Regions from separate parts of the Pseudomonas sp. Sample_16 genome, predicted to be linked through region 2. Evidence: predicted binding sites of a transcription regulator. Region 2 holds the regulator's gene; each other region holds the start of a gene.

Region 1 (2,205 bases), on a different contig from region 2:
AATGTACAGGGGCCGCTTCCTGCGGTTCTTCAAGGGTAGTCAGGAGATGAGAGTTTCGCGTGGCGGGAGTGAAGGCAAAATTTCACGGGATGTTGCGAGCCATTCTGGGATGCCGGGTTTGGGATCAATAGATCGGAGCCTGCAGCAGCTCCTGCAAGCGAAGCGGAAGGTTGTTCCGACCTTCAATCGCGAGCAGGCTCGCTCTTACAGGGCTTGCGGCGTCACTCGGCTGGAGGAGTGAGCCTCGCTTCCAGTTCCGCAACCTTCGCTTCAAGCGCTTCCAACCGTGCCCGCGTGCGCGCCAGCACCACCATCTGGCTATCAAACTCTTCGCGACTCACCAGATCCAGTTTGCTGAAGCCGCTCTGCAGCAACATTTTGAACTGACTTTCGATTTCAGCTTTCGGCAGAGGCGTGTCGCCACTGAAGAGGCGGGAGGCGGTGCCGGTCAGGGCGTCGAGGAAGTCTTTGGGCGCGAGCATGGGAAGAGGTCCTGATAACAATGGCAGGCAGTGTATCACGCAGTGTCTATAGTCATTTTCGTGGGCAATGGATGCACGCTTTTCGCGCATGCGGACGGACGGCATCGCACCGTTGTTGTGCGTATCGCGTCGGGCATTGTGGTGATGATCTGGTCATCTGCGAGCAAGGGCTTGAAAACAGAGGATTTTGCGGAGATGGCAAGCTTTCTGCTTAGACGCTAGTGACCCATGCACTGATGCAGTCGCTGTGACGAATGCAGTGCGCCAGGCGAAACGGGGAAGTGTTTCGCAAGGAGCGGTTAACTGGCGTCGGACGGGCAAGTCAGAGCCGACGATGCGTTACAAAGCCAGGCACTGCGCTTAGACTTGAGACGGGTTTGTTTTCCTGGGGCAAGTCCACCAATTCGGGAGAGAGTTTTCATGAAGCTAGTCACTGCCATCATCAAGCCGTTCAAGTTGGACGACGTGCGCGAGTCGTTGTCCGAGATCGGCGTGCAGGGCATTACCGTTACTGAAGTCAAAGGCTTCGGTCGGCAGAAGGGTCACACCGAGCTGTATCGTGGCGCGGAGTACGTGGTCGATTTCCTGCCAAAGGTGAAGATTGATGTCGCCATTGACGACAAGGATCTCGACCGGGTTATCGAAGCGATAACCAAGGCCGCCAACACCGGCAAGATCGGTGACGGCAAGATCTTCGTGGTCAATCTGGAACAGGCGATTCGCATCCGTACCGGCGAAACCGATACCGACGCAATCTAAGCCGCCACAAACCCAACGCCCCAGGAGAAAACAATATGACTCTGCGTAAAATCGCAGGGCTAGGAGCCCTGTTGTCCCTCGTAATGCCCGGCCTGGCCATGGCGGCAGACGAAGTGGCAGCCCCAGTCCTCAACTCCGGCGACACCGCCTGGATGATGACCTCGACAGCCCTCGTGCTGTTCATGACCATTCCCGGCCTCGCGCTGTTCTACGGCGGCATGGTTCGGTCGAAAAACATTCTTTCCGTGATGATGCAGTGCTTCGCCATTACCGGTCTGATCAGCGTCCTGTGGGTCATTTATGGCTACAGCATCGCGTTCGACACCACCGGCATGGAGCAGGGCGTCGTCAACTTCAACTCGTTCTTCGGCGGCATGGGCAAGGCGTTCCTCGCCGGTGTCACGCCTTCGAGCCTGACCGGTCCCGCGGCGCTGTTCCCCGAGGCGGTCTTCATCACCTTCCAGATGACTTTCGCCATCATTACCCCAGCGTTGATCGTCGGTGCTTTCGCCGAGCGGATGAAGTTCTCCGCCATGCTGGTCTTCATGGGCATCTGGTTCACTCTGGTTTACGCACCGATCGCGCACATGGTCTGGTCCGGTAACGGCGGCCTGATGTGGGACTGGGGCGTGCTCGACTTCGCTGGCGGCACCGTGGTGCACATCAACGCCGGTGTGGCCGGTCTGATCGCCTGCCTGGTACTGGGCAAGCGCAAAGGCTTCCCGACCACCCCGATGGCGCCGCACAACCTCGGTTACACCCTGATGGGCGCGGCCATGCTGTGGATCGGCTGGTTCGGTTTCAACGCCGGTTCCGCCGCTGCGGCCAACGGCACTGCCGGCATGGCGATGCTGGTGACCCAGATCGCCACCGCCGCTGCCGCACTGGGCTGGATGTTCGCCGAGTGGATCACCCACGGCAAACCAAGCGCATTGGGCATCGCCTCGGGTGTGGTTGCCGGCCT
Region 2 (2,205 bases):
GCGTGCTGATCACCGACCACAACGTCCGTGAAACACTGGATATCTGTGAAACCGCCTACATCGTCAACGATGGCCAACTGATCGCCGAAGGTGACTCCGACACCATCCTGGCCAACGATCTGGTCAAGGAAGTGTATCTGGGCCACGAGTTCCGCCTGTAAGCACTGAAGCTCATGGCGGTACAGTTCGCGACAAACAGTAAAAATCAACCAGTTTTTATTGTTACAGCGGTCTAGGCAAACACTTCAGTTTCAGGCATATAATTTGCTTATGTTTGGCGCTTCGGCGCCCTGTAGTGGATGGCGCATGTGCGCCGGCGAATAAGGTGTTAAGCCCCTGCCATGAAACCATCGCTAGTCTTGAGAATGGGCCAGCAGCTGACGATGACACCGCAGCTGCAACAGGCCATCCGCCTGCTCCAATTGTCGACCCTGGACCTGCAACAGGAAATCCAGGAGGCCCTGGAGTCCAATCCGATGCTCGAACGCCAGGAAGATGGTGAGGATTTCGACAATTCCGACCCTCTGGCCGACAACGTCGAACAGAAGCCCAACACCGAGATTCAGGAACCCTCGTATCAGGAAAGCGCCCCGACGGTGGACAACCTCGAGGAAGGCGACTGGAACGAGCGCATCCCCAACGAGCTGCCGGTCGACACCGCTTGGGAAGATGTCTACCAGACCAGCGCCAGCAGCCTGCCGAGCAACGATGACGACGAGTGGGATTTCACCACCCGCACCTCGGCCGGCGAGAGTCTGCAAAGCCATCTGTTGTGGCAACTGAACCTGGCGCCGATGTCCGACACCGATCGCCTGATTGCCGTGACCTTGATCGATTGCATCAACAATCAGGGCTATCTGGACGAGACGCTCGAGGAAATCCTGGAAGCGTTCGATCCGGAACTGGATATCGAGCTGGACGAAATCGAAGCCGTCCTGCACCGCATCCAGCAATTCGAGCCGGCCGGTATCGGCGCGCGCAACCTTGGCGAATGCCTGTTGCTGCAACTGCGCCAGTTGCCCGCCAAGACTCCGTGGCTGGCCGAAGCCAAGCGTCTGGTCACAGACTACATCGACCTGCTCGGCAGCCGTGACTACAGCCAGCTGATGCGCCGCATGAAGCTCAAGGAAGATGAGCTGCGCCAGGTGATCGAACTGGTCCAGAGCCTCAACCCGCGTCCGGGCTCGCAAATCGAGTCCACCGAGGCCGAGTATGTCGTCCCCGACGTCATCGTGCGCAAGGACAATGAGCGCTGGCTGGTAGAGCTCAATCAGGAGTCGGTACCACGGCTGCGGGTCAACGCCCAGTACGCCGGTTTTGTGCGCCGCGCCGACACCAGCGCCGACAACACCTTCATGCGCAATCAGTTGCAGGAGGCTCGCTGGTTCATCAAGAGCCTGCAAAGCCGCAACGAAACCCTGATGAAAGTTGCCACCCAGATCGTCGAGCATCAGCGCGGCTTTCTGGAGTACGGCGACGAAGCCATGAAACCGCTGGTGTTGCATGACATCGCCGAAGCGGTCGGCATGCACGAATCGACGATCTCCCGGGTGACCACGCAAAAATTCATGCATACCCCCCGGGGCATTTATGAGCTGAAATACTTTTTTTCCAGCCACGTCAGCACCTCCGAAGGCGGCGAATGCTCGTCTACGGCGATCCGCGCGATCATCAAAAAACTGGTTGCCGCGGAAAATCAGAAAAAGCCGTTGAGTGACAGCAAGATCGCTGGTTTACTGGAGGCACAAGGCATTCAGGTGGCTCGCCGCACCGTCGCCAAGTACCGCGAATCCCTCGGGATCGCGCCTTCGAGCGAACGCAAGCGGTTGATGTAGAGCCACGCCACAGCGTTCCAGTGGCAGATCATCGGGTCTGCCGCTTTATGCACTGGCAACGAAGGAGAAGCTGTATGCAAGTCAACATCAGTGGACACCAACTGGAAGTGACCGAACCTCTTCGCACCTACATCGGCGAAAAACTCGAACGACTGGAGCGACATTTCGACAAGATCACCAACGTGCAGGTCACGATGACAGTCGAAAAGCTTAAGCAGAAAATCGAAGCCACGTTGCATATTCCCGGCAATGAAGTGGTCGCCAACGCGGAGCATACCGATATGTACGCGGCGATCGACGCATTGACCGACAAGCTGGATAAACAACTCAAAAAGCATAAGGAAAAGACCCAGAGCCTCCTCCAGGGCGC
Region 3 (2,205 bases), on a different contig from region 2:
CCGGGCACGACCCGGGTTTCACGGCCTGACAATACAAACGGACGCAAATCGATATGGCGCGGTGCGATACCGTTTTCGACAAAGGTCGGACAGGTCGACAGCGACAGCGTCGGTTGCGCGATATACGCGTGGGGCTTGGCGATGATGCGCGCGCGGAAGGCTTCGATTTCCGCAGCCGTCGCCGCCGGCCCCACCAGCATTCCGTAACCGCCGGAGCCTTGGGTTTCCTTGACCACCAGTTCTGGAAGATTGGCCAGCACGTGGGAAAGTTCAGAAGGATTACGGCACTGCCACGTAGGAACGTTCTTGAGGATCGGCTCTTCATCCAGATAGAAACGGATCATGTCGGTGACAAACGGATACACCGATTTGTCGTCCGCCACCCCCGTGCCGATGGCGTTGGCCAACACGACGTTGCCGGAACGGTAAGACGACAGCAGCCCCGGCACACCGAGCATCGAATCCGGGTTGAACGCCAGCGGATCGAGGAACGCATCGTCCAGACGACGGTAGATCACGTCGACGGCTTTGGGGCCGTCGGTGGTGCGCATGTAGACCTTGTCGTCGCGCACGAACAAGTCCGCGCCCTCCACCAGCTCAACGCCCATTTCCCGTGCCAGGAACGCATGTTCAAAGAATGCGCTGTTGAAGCGCCCCGGCGTCAGGACGACCACGCTCGGGTTGTCGATCGGGCTGGAGCTTTTCAGGGTGTCGAGCAACAGGTTCGGGTAGTGGTCGATGGGGGCGATGCGTTGTGCCGCGAACAGTTCGGGGAACAGACGCATCATCATCTTGCGGTCTTCAAGCATGTAGCTGACGCCGCTCGGTGTCCGCAGGTTGTCCTCAAGCACGTAGTACGTGCCGTCACCGTCGCGCACCAGATCGACACCGGAAATGTGCGAATAGATATCGCGATGCAAATCCAGCCCCTGCATCGCCAACTGGTATTGCTCGTTGGCCAGCACCTGTTCGGCTGGAATGATCCCGGCCTTGATGATGCGTTGCTCGTGGTAGAGATCGGCGAGGAACATGTTCAACGCCTTGACCCGCTGAATGCAGCCGCGCTCGACAACGCGCCACTCACTGGCAGGGATGCTGCGGGGGATGGTGTCGAAGGGAATCAGGCGCTCTGTCCCCTGCTCATCACCGTAGAGCGTGAAAGTAATCCCGGCGCGATGAAATAACAGATCGGCCTCGCGTCGCCGTTGCGCCAAAAGCTCGTCAGGCGTTTCGGCCAGCCAACGGGCAAACTCCCGATAATGCGGACGGACCTGGCCGCCGGCATCGTACATCTCATCAAAATAGGTGCGGATCATGCCGTACTCCTTGTCACCCGGACATGCAGGCCTTCGCAAGGCCCGTGCCATCGGCATAAACGCTTTGATTTCAATCGGTTGGATTATCAACGCGGATTCGCCGCACCAATCCTGTGCGGCAAACGCCCCAACCTGATCGCCCCCGCTTCATTGCAAGGCGCTGTTGTCGCCTATCACCAGCATAGTCAGAGTTGATTTCACTGCCCGGTTAACGCTGGGGATAATCCGCTCATTCGCTGAAAAGCTGACTCAACTTCCCTTTAGCCGCCCTTTTTGGGCGGTTTTTTTTGCCTGTTCGAAATGTTGTGAATCAAATACGCGATCAAAAACGAAAACGGCCAACCCAAAGGTCAGCCGTTATTGATGCTTGTTACTGTTCATAAGGTTATGCGAGTCGCCCTCGTACCTCCTGCTTGACACCCCAGCCCTCAATGATGCCGCCCAAGGGCTCGACCACCGCTTCGAAACCCTGTTCGAAATCGCCGATGTCATCGTAGGTGGCGTACATCACTTTGCTCAGTTCGAGCGCCCATGCGCCATCGTCGCGCACACTGATCTGCGCATTCAGGCATTCACCATGATGGAACTGTCGTGCCGCCCTGCGTGCCCGCTCCTCGTCCGGGAAAATGGCGTAGAACTCGATGGGGTGGAACCGTGAAAAATCAAAACCGCCTTCTTTCATGCGGCGCAACACGCTGCTGCTGATGTCTTCTTGATAGGCTGTGCTCATGAAACGTCCTCCTGAAACTGATGGATAGACTTTCCGTACTCCCTGACGCGCGCAACCCGATGGTGCGAACGCTTCGGCAACCGATGTGCCGACGGGAAACAAGCATGGAGCTGACAAGACCAGACCTTAGCGATCCATTCGCTGATCTCGCTTGCAGAT
Region 4 (2,205 bases), on a different contig from region 2:
GACCTTGATTTCTTCTTCGCTTTTCAGAGCGATGTAAGCGTCGATGAAGTCGTCGGAGAAAACGCCGCCTTTGGTCAGGAACGCACGACCTTTGTCCAGCTCTTCCAGGGCTTCTTTCAGGCTGCCGCAAACTTGTGGGATCTCTTTCGCCTCTTCAGGCGGCAGGTCGTACAGGTTTTTGTCAGCTGCATCGCCAGGGTGGATCTTGTTCTGGATGCCGTCCAGGCCAGCCATCAGCAGTGCTGCGAAAGCCAGGTACGGGTTGGCAGCCGGATCCGGGAAGCGTGCTTCGATACGACGGGCTTTAGGGCTCGACACGTAAGGAATACGGATCGAAGCGGAACGGTTACGGGCCGAGTAGGCCAGCATTACCGGGGCTTCGAAACCTGGAACCAGACGCTTGTAGGAGTTGGTCGCCGGGTTGGTGAAGCCGTTCAGGGCCTTACCGTGCTTGATGATGCCGCCAATGAAGTACAGAGCGGTGTCGGACAGACCGGCATAGCCTTCGCCTGCGAAGGTGTTCTTGCCATCCTTCCAGATGGACATGTGTACGTGCATGCCCGAGCCGTTGTCGCCGTACAGAGGCTTAGGCATGAAGGTAGCGGTACGGCCGTAGGCGTCAGCAACGTTGTGCACAACGTATTTCAGGGTTTGGGTTTCGTCGGCTTTCTTCACCAGGGTGTTGAACTTGACGCCGATTTCGTTCTGGCCGGCAGTTGCCACTTCGTGGTGGTGAACTTCGACGGTCAGGCCCATTTCTTCCAGTGCGTTGCACATGGAGGTACGGATTTCGTGGTCGTGGTCGAACGGTGGAACCGGGAAGTAGCCGCCTTTGACGCCAGGACGGTGGCCCTTGTTACCGCCTTCGATGTCCTGGTCGGACATCCAGGAACCTTGTTCGGAGTAGATCTTGAACATGGAGCCGGAAATGTCGGACTTGAACTTCACTTGGTCGAAGATGAAGAACTCTGGCTCTGGACCGGCGAATACGGTGTCGCCGATACCGGTGGCTTTCAGGTGCTCTTCAGCGCGCTTGGCGATCGCACGTGGGTCGCGATCGTAGCCTTGCATGCTCGAAGGTTCGATGATGTCGCAGACCAGGATCAGGGTCGGCTCTTCGGTGAACGGGTCGAGAACGGCGGTGGAGTCGTCCGGCATCAGGATCATGTCGGAGGCTTCGATGCCTTTCCAGCCGGAGATGGAAGAGCCGTCGAACATCTTGCCGACTTCGAAGAAGTCTTCATCCAGCGCATCGCGAGCCGGCATGGTCACGTGGTGCTGAGTGCCTTTGGTGTCTGTGAAGCGCAGATCAATCCACTTGACGTCATGATCTTTGATGAGTTGAACCGACTTCGACATAGTGTCCTCCGGGTGGCTTAGGGCTGGTAGTGGATGCCCTTAAATGTTTGTGATGCCGGCGCGAATACTCTGCCAAGGCAACCTGCCTCACAAGGGAGCAAATTGCATGCCAGTGCCCCACCATGGGTTTTTTGCCCCAAATTCACGCTTATAAAGGTGCAAGGCGCCTGAAAGAACAAATTATCGCCCTACAATGTGGCGCCTAAAGCTAAAAATGACCTCTTTTGGTGCGGGCAAAACCTTCTGCACATTAACTGGTTAAACCTTGAGCAATTTCCGCTATAATCCGCGCCCCCCTTTTTCGGCAGGCCCTGCGCGCGCTGTTTCCATGAAATTAATCGTAAAAGTCTTCCCCGAGATCACCATCAAGAGCCGCCCGGTACGGATGCGTTTCATCCGCCAATTGGCCAAGAACATCCGTGCCGTGCTCCGCGATCTGGACCCGGCCGTGGTGGTGAACGGCGTGTGGGACAACCTCGAGCTGGAAACCCGCGTCAGCGACCCCAAGGCCCTGAAAGAGATGGGCGAGCGTCTGAGCTGCATGCCGGGCATCGCACACTTCCTGCAAATCGACGAGTACCCGCTGGGGGATTTCGACGACATCGTTGAAAAGTGCAAGCAGCACTACGGCGATGCGCTGGCCGGGAAGATTTTTTCGGTGCGTTGCAAGCGCGCGGGCAAGCACCCGTTCAGCTCGATCGACATCGAGAAATACGTCGGCAGCCAGTTGCGTCGTCAGTGTGGTGCCGCCGGAATCGACCTGAAAAAGCCTGAAATCGAAGTTCGCATCGAAGTTCGCGACCAACGGTTGTTTGTGATCCACAGCCAGCACAACGGCATCGGCGG

What was found. Region 2 encodes sigma-54, which starts transcription at its own class of promoters, with help from an activator protein. Its sites were predicted from a motif close to ANTGGCATNNANNTTGCTNT; they were not measured.
Region 1: the regulator sigma-54 is predicted to act here: its motif matches at 677-696, upstream of glnK (P-II family nitrogen regulator).
Region 3: the regulator sigma-54 is predicted to act here: its motif matches at 1,349-1,368, upstream of D8U69_RS11745 (circularly permuted type 2 ATP-grasp protein).
Region 4: the regulator sigma-54 is predicted to act here: its motif matches at 1,454-1,473, upstream of glnA (type I glutamate--ammonia ligase).

The regions. Positions count from the first base shown of each region.
Region 1 covers NZ_RCOB01000218.1:34,481-36,685, reverse strand. Annotated here, with positions in the region: gene D8U69_RS28430 (accessory factor UbiK family protein) at 222-482, opposite strand; gene glnK (P-II family nitrogen regulator) at 903-1,241, shown strand; gene D8U69_RS28420 (ammonium transporter) at 1,277-2,205, shown strand, end outside.
Region 2 covers NZ_RCOB01000168.1:125,887-128,091, forward strand. Annotated here, with positions in the region: gene lptB (LPS export ABC transporter ATP-binding protein) at 1-161, shown strand, start outside; gene D8U69_RS22065 (RNA polymerase factor sigma-54) at 342-1,835, shown strand; gene raiA (ribosome-associated translation inhibitor RaiA) at 1,910-2,205, shown strand, end outside.
Region 3 covers NZ_RCOB01000076.1:7,037-9,241, reverse strand. Annotated here, with positions in the region: gene D8U69_RS11745 (circularly permuted type 2 ATP-grasp protein) at 1-1,316, opposite strand, end outside; gene D8U69_RS11740 (ribonuclease E inhibitor RraB) at 1,702-2,046, opposite strand.
Region 4 covers NZ_RCOB01000066.1:20,030-22,234, reverse strand. Annotated here, with positions in the region: gene glnA (type I glutamate--ammonia ligase) at 1-1,359, opposite strand, end outside; gene thiI (tRNA uracil 4-sulfurtransferase ThiI) at 1,688-2,205, shown strand, end outside.